2 regions of the Bradyrhizobium sp. PMVTL-01 genome follow, and region 1 is predicted to be linked to the other one. Evidence: predicted binding sites of a transcription regulator. Region 1 holds the regulator's gene; the other holds the start of a gene.
The links. Region 1 encodes PhoB, which activates phosphate uptake and scavenging genes when phosphate is short. Its sites were predicted from a motif close to TGTCATNNANCTGTCAT; they were not measured.
Positions count from the first base shown of each region.

Region 2: a site for PhoB is predicted at 1,504-1,520, ahead of ACRQ5Q_RS14045 (UDP-2,3-diacylglucosamine diphosphatase). Genes of this name have one in related genera too.

Region 1 covers NZ_CP193982.1:8,207,476-8,210,676, forward strand. Annotated here, with positions in the region: gene ACRQ5Q_RS39565 (aspartate aminotransferase family protein) at 1-231, opposite strand, end outside; gene ACRQ5Q_RS39570 (GcrA family cell cycle regulator) at 685-1,197, shown strand; gene phoB (phosphate regulon transcriptional regulator PhoB) at 1,305-2,012, opposite strand; gene phoU (phosphate signaling complex protein PhoU) at 2,035-2,751, opposite strand; gene pstB (phosphate ABC transporter ATP-binding protein PstB) at 2,763-3,201, opposite strand, start outside.
Region 2 covers NZ_CP193982.1:3,073,974-3,077,174, reverse strand. Annotated here, with positions in the region: gene ACRQ5Q_RS14050 (glycosyltransferase family 4 protein) at 1-654, opposite strand, end outside; gene ACRQ5Q_RS14045 (UDP-2,3-diacylglucosamine diphosphatase) at 668-1,480, opposite strand; gene thiD (bifunctional hydroxymethylpyrimidine kinase/phosphomethylpyrimidine kinase) at 1,702-2,502, opposite strand; gene ACRQ5Q_RS14035 (Lrp/AsnC ligand binding domain-containing protein) at 2,706-2,951, shown strand; gene ACRQ5Q_RS14030 (c-type cytochrome) at 3,056-3,201, opposite strand, start outside.

The sequences.
Region 1 (3,201 bases):
GTCCGGGCTCTGGAACAGGTTCGACATGTGCCAGAGCTTGGTCGCCTGCTCCTGCAACGCCTTGACCAGCGCGGGATGGGCATGGCCGAGCGCGTTGACGGCGACGCCCGAGGTGAAATCGAGATAGCGCTCGCCATTGGTCGCGATCAGCCAGCAGCCTTCGCCGCGCTCGAAACCGAGGTTGGCCCTGGCGAAAACGGGGAGCAAATGCGGCGCGGCGCTGTCAGTCATGACGATCACTTGATGTTGCGGACGGCCTGAAGCGCTCACGCAGCGCACCATCAACCGGCCCGGAAAACGAAACGTGCCGCCTTTTAAGGGCGGCACGTGGCACTATCTTATGCCGGGTAGAACGGGTGTCAATGCCGCCTGAAAGCCCCGGGAAACGCTGAATCCGTAGTCTTGCGGTGCCGGATTTGCGGGGTTTTTGCCACGGAACATGTGGAAGCGAGTCGGCTGACTCTTGCGCGTGAGTCACGCCATATTGTAGCGTTTGGCTTGTCAGATACGACATCTCGTGCAGCAGTTCTGATCCTCTAAGTCCTCATGTACCGGCGTAAACGTTCGGGCGTTCTGGTTACGCCCGGCGAGCCTTAAGGGATTCTGGCGGCACGGGTTTTTCGAGGCTTAGGCATTCGCCGCGAGGCGCCAGGACGGCAGCCGCACGGCGAGGGAAAGGGTGCAATGACGGTTTTGACCTGGTCCGACGATCGCGTCGAGCAGCTGAAAAAGCTCTGGGAGGCCGGATTGTCGGCCAGCCAGATCGCAGCCGAGCTCGGCAACGTGACCCGTAATGCCGTGATCGGCAAGGTGCACAGGCTCGGCCTGTCGGGCCGCGCCAAGAGCCCCTCATCGGCAGCTCCCCGGCCGCGCAAGGCGCGCCCGGCTCAGCACATGATGCGGGTCAGCCGCCCGATTGCGCGCGGCAACACCGCGCTGGCGCAGGCCTTCGAGGTCGAGGTCGAGGCAGAGCCTGTGACCTACGACAACGTGGTGCCGATGAGCCAGCGGCTGTCGCTGCTCGAGTTGAACGAGGCGACCTGCCACTGGCCGGTCGGCGATCCCTCGAGCCCGGATTTCTTCTTCTGCGGCGGCAAGGCGCTCTCCGGCCTGCCCTACTGCGCCCAGCATTCGCGCGTCGCGTATCAGCCCGCGGCCGACCGCCGTCGCGCGCCGGCAAAGCCCGGCACGCGCTGAGCACGGCTTTAAACTACCTCGTCCCGACGTGAGGCCGGGACGACAACCGAGACATAAACAAGCGCGCCACGTGGCGCGCTTTTTGTTTGGCTTGCTCGAAGCCGCTCTCAGGTCTGCTCGGCCTTCGCAAAGCGATCGTCGAGCGCGTAGCCGGCGCCGCGGACGGTGCGGATCGGGTCCTGCTCGCGGCCGAGATTGAGCAGCTTGCGCAGGCGGCCGATATGGACGTCGACGGTGCGCTCGTCGATGTAGATGTCGCGGCCCCAGACACTGTCGAGCAGCTGCTCGCGCGAGAACACGCGACCGGGATGCTCGAGGAAGAACTCGAGCAGGCGATACTCGGTCGGACCGAGATCGATCGGCCGGCCCGAGCGCGCGACGCGGCGCTTCTCGCGGTCGAGCTCGATGTCGCCATAGGCGAGCACGGTGGCGAGCCGCTCGGGGCTGGCGCGCCGCAACAGGCCCTTCACCCGCGCCAGCAGCTCGGGCACCGAGAACGGCTTGACGATGTAGTCGTCGGCGCCGGTCGCAAGCCCCCGCACCCGCTCGCTCTCCTCGCCACGCGCGGTGAGCATGATGATCGGTAGCTGCTTGGTCTCGGGACGGGTGCGCAGCCTCCGGCACAGCTCGATGCCGGAGAGCCCCGGCAGCATCCAGTCGAGCACGATCAGGTCGGGGATGTGCTCCTTGAGGCGGGTGTCGGCATCGTCGCCGCGCATCACCGTCTCGACGTCATAGCCGTCGCCTTCGAGGTTGTAGCGGAGAAGCTCGGTGAGAGCTTCCTCGTCCTCAACCACCATGATGCGTGCGCCCATCGGCTCGTCGCTCCTTGAGTCTTCAGGTATTCGGGACCGTCGTGGCGAAGGTCGTCATGTCGCCCTTCGGCCGCTTGTCGGTGATGGCCTGACCCTCGATCATGTAGAACACGGTCTCGGCGATGTTGGTGGCGTGGTCGCCGATCCGCTCGATGTTCTTGGCACAGAACATCAGATGGATGCAGAACGAGATGTTGCGCGGATCCTCCATCATGTAGGTGAGGAGTTCGCGGAACAGCGAGGTGCAGATGGCGTCGACTTCCTCGTCGCCCTTCCACACCGCCATCGCCGCCGGCAGATCGTGCGCGGCATAGGCGTCCAGCACCGACTTGACCTGCTGCTGCACGAGGTCGGTCATGTGCTCCAGGCCGCGGAACAGTTTGAGCGGATGGAAGTCGGCATCGAGCGCGGCGACGCGCTTGCCCATGTTCTTGGCGAGGTCGCCGATGCGCTCGAGGTCGGTCGCAACGCGCATGGCGCCGACGATCTCGCGCAGGTCCACCGCCATCGGCTGGCGGCGGGCGATCGTGAGCACGGCGCGCTCCTCGATCTTCTTCTGCAGCGCGTCGAGCTCGGCATCGGTGGTGACGACGCGCTGGCCGAGCGCGACGTCGCGGCGGATCAGCGCGTCGACGGAATCGACGATCATGCGCTCGGCGATACCGCCCATCTCGGCGACGAGCCGAGTGAGCTCCTGGAGGTCGGTGTCGAAGGCCTTTGCGGTATGTTCAGAACCCATGTCCCGTCTCCTCAGCCGAACCGGCCGGTGATGTAATCCTGCGTGCGCCGATCGCTCGGCGACGTGAAGATCTTGCTGGTGTCGTCGAACTCGATCAGCTCGCCGAGATACATGAAGGCGGTCTTGTCGGAGACGCGCGCCGCCTGCTGCATGTTGTGGGTAACGATCGCGATCGTGTAGTTCTCGGACAATTCCTGGATCAGCTCCTCGACCTTGGCGGTCGAGATCGGGTCGAGCGCCGAGCAGGGCTCGTCGAACAAAATCACTTCAGGGCGGACCGCGACGGTGCGGGCGATGCAGAGGCGCTGCTGCTGGCCGCCGGAGAGCGACAGGCCCGAGGCGTTGAGCTTGTCCTTGACCTCGTTCCACAGCGCGCCGCCGCGCAGCGCCTTCTCGACCCGGTCGTCCATCTCGGACTTCGAGATCTTCTCATAGAGGCGGATGCCGAAG
Region 2 (3,201 bases), 3.4 Mb from region 1:
CGCCGGGCCGTCGCCGACGATCACCTTGGTGCCGGGCAGATCGAGGTCGAGGAACGCCTCGAGATTCTTCTCCACCGCGACGCGGCCGACCGACAGGAACACCGGACCCGGCAGACAGAGATCGACGGCGCGCGGATGGAACAGGCCGGTGTCGACGCCGCGCGGCCACAGCACGACATTGTCGAAGCCGCGCTCGCCGAGCTCACGCGCGAGCGCCGGCGTTGCCGCCATCACGGCGCTACTGGGCGCATGAAAACGGCGCAGCGCCCGCCAGATCAGCGAGCCCGGGACCGGCACGCGGGCGCGGACATATTCGGGAAAACGGGTGTGGAAGCTGGTCGTGAACGGCAGCTTGCGCTGCCGGCAGTAGCGGCGGACCATCAGGCCGATCGGCCCTTCGGTCGCGATGTGGATGCTGTCGGGCCGCGCCTCCTCGATCAGTCGCGCGATCCGCGCCGGACGCGGCATCGCGAGGCGCACGTCGCGATAGCTCGGCATTGCGAAGGTGCGGAACGATTGCGGCGTCAGGAACGTGAACTCGACGCCAAGACCTTGAAAGCCAAGCCCCTTGGCGCCATCAGCGAGCTTGGCCAGCGTCCGAACCACACCGTTGACTTGCGGGTGCCAGGCGTCGGTCGCGACCAGGATGCGCATCAAGTGGCCCTTGCTATGCAGCTCTTGCCGCGACCTGCGGGACCTGCGCCGGCTTCTGCAACTGGTCCGCCCAGGTGATGATTTCGAAATGGCCGTCGTCATGCTCGACCAGGGCGGTGCAGCTCTCGACCCAGTCGCCGCAGTTCATGTAGCGGATGCCGGCCTCGTCGCGGATCACGGCGTAGTGGATGTGGCCGCAGATCACGCCGTCCGCCTCGTGCCGCCGCGCTTCGGCGGCGAGCGCCTGCTCGAACGCGCCGATATAGTTGACGGCGTTCTTGACCTTCTGCTTGGCCCATTGCGACAGCGACCAATAGGGCACGCCGAACATGCGACGGAAGAAGTTGACGAAGCGATTCATCTGGATCGCGAAGTCGTAGGCCTTGTCGCCGAGATGGGCGAGCCAGCGCGCGTTCTGCACCACGAGGTCGAAGATGTCGCCGTGGATGACGAGATAGCGCTTGCCGTCCACGCCGGTGTGGACGGTGTTCTCGACCACGTCGATGCCGCCGAAATGCGTGCCGTAATAGTTGCGCAGGAACTCGTCGTGGTTGCCGGGGATGTAGATGACCTTGGCGCCTTTGCGCGCCTTGCGCAAAAGCTTCTGGACGAGGTCGTTATGCGATTGCGGCCAGTGCCAGCTCGATTTCAGCGCCCAGCCGTCGACGATGTCGCCGACGAGATAGATCGTGTCGGCATCATGGTAGCGCAGGAAGTCGAGCAGAAGGTCGGCCTGAGAACCGCGGGCTCCGAGATGAACGTCGGAGATGAACAACGTGCGAAAGCGCCGCTCCGGGCTCTCGTCACTGACATCGTAACTTCCCATGCGCCAGCCTGTAACAATGTCCCGTGACAGGGGGATGACCGATTGAACCCTTGAGGCACCTTCAAAATACGAATCACGCCTGCCTCGCCCTCCCCCGCGAATATCAGTCGCATGCGACAACCAGGCGACATGGCGCCGCCGGCGGTGCCCGCAAAACCACGGAACCGCATTGCCTTATTGGTTAACTGGAGAAGCAAATTGCGCCGCGCGAACGCGCACCGTCAGTAAAACTTGTGAAAATGATGGATCGGTCCGTGGCCATGGCCGACGCTGAAGCGGTCGGCGGCAGCGATCGCGGCGCTGATCCAGGTCTTGGCGGTGCGCACGGCAAGCTCCGGATCCTCGCCCTTGGCCAGCCCCGCCGCGATCGCCGCTGACAGCGAGCAGCCGGTGCCGTGGGTGTTCCTGGTGACCACGCGGGGCGCGGCAAGCGTGGTCGTGCTCTCGGACGTGACGAGATAGTCGATGCTCTCGGCGCCCTCGCCGTGCCCGCCCTTGATCAGGACCGCACGGCAGCCGAGCGCCAGCAGCCGGCGGCCCTGGGCTTCGATCTCGGCCTCGCTCGCCGCAATGTGCTCACCGAGAAGGGCCGCGGCCTCAGGCAGGTTCGGCGTGATCATCGAGGCCAGTGGTATCAGTCTCGTGTGCAAGGCATCGACGGCTTCGGACGCCAGCAGGCGATCGCCCGAGGTCGCCACCATCACGGGATCGAGCACGATGTGGCGCGGCTGCCAGCGCGACAGCGCCGCCGCGATCGCATCGATGCTGTCGGCCTGGCCGACCATGCCGATCTTCACCGCGCCGATGTCGAGATCGGAGAACACCGCATCGATCTGTGCGGTGACGAACTCGGCCGGCACGGCGTGAATGCCGCTGACGCCGCGCGTGTTCTGCGCCGTCACCGCCGCGATCACGGAGGCACCGTAGACGCCGAGCGAAGCAAAGGTCTTCAGATCGGCCTGGATGCCGGCGCCGCCGCTGGAATCCGAGCCGGCGATGGTGAGCGCAACGGGCGTCGTCATCGCCGGATACGTTCGTTTGAGGAGGACATCGCCATGCCTTGTCCTAGCGCGCTCCCGACGTGCCAGCAAGCCGGGCCGGCGAATCAGGCGGAGAGCCCCCGCTTCCGTCCTGGAAGCGGCTCCGGCCGGGGCCGGCAAGTTCGCTTGCCAAGCCACCCCGGTTTTGGCCTATTAGCGCCAGATGCGCTTTCGGAGTGACTGCAATGGTTCCTTTTTTCGTCCAGATCAAATGCAAGCTCGGCCAGTCCTATACGGTCGCCAATGCGCTCGCCGAAGCCGAGATCGCCTCCGAGATCTACTCGACCGCCGGCCAATACGATCTGCTGGTGAAGTTCTACGTCGACAAGGACACCGACATCGGCCACTTCGTCAACGAGAAGGTGCAGGTGCTGCCGGGCATCCAGGACACCCTCACCATCATCACCTTCAAGGCGTTCGGCACGGGCTAGAGCATGATCCGGAAGAGTGCGGAGCGGTTTTCCGAAAAGATCATGCTCCAACAACAACCTAAAGCGCGATGACGATTCATCTCATCGCGCTTTAGAGCTCGCTGCTAGCCGCCCTCCTTCTTCTTGGGCGGTGTCGGACCCTGCACCGGTGGCAGCGACTTCAGATAAGCCGCCATTGCGGCGCGATCTTCCGCCGTCAGCTGCGCCAGGTTCTTGATCACCGGCCGCATCGCACCCGAGGCGCTGTCGC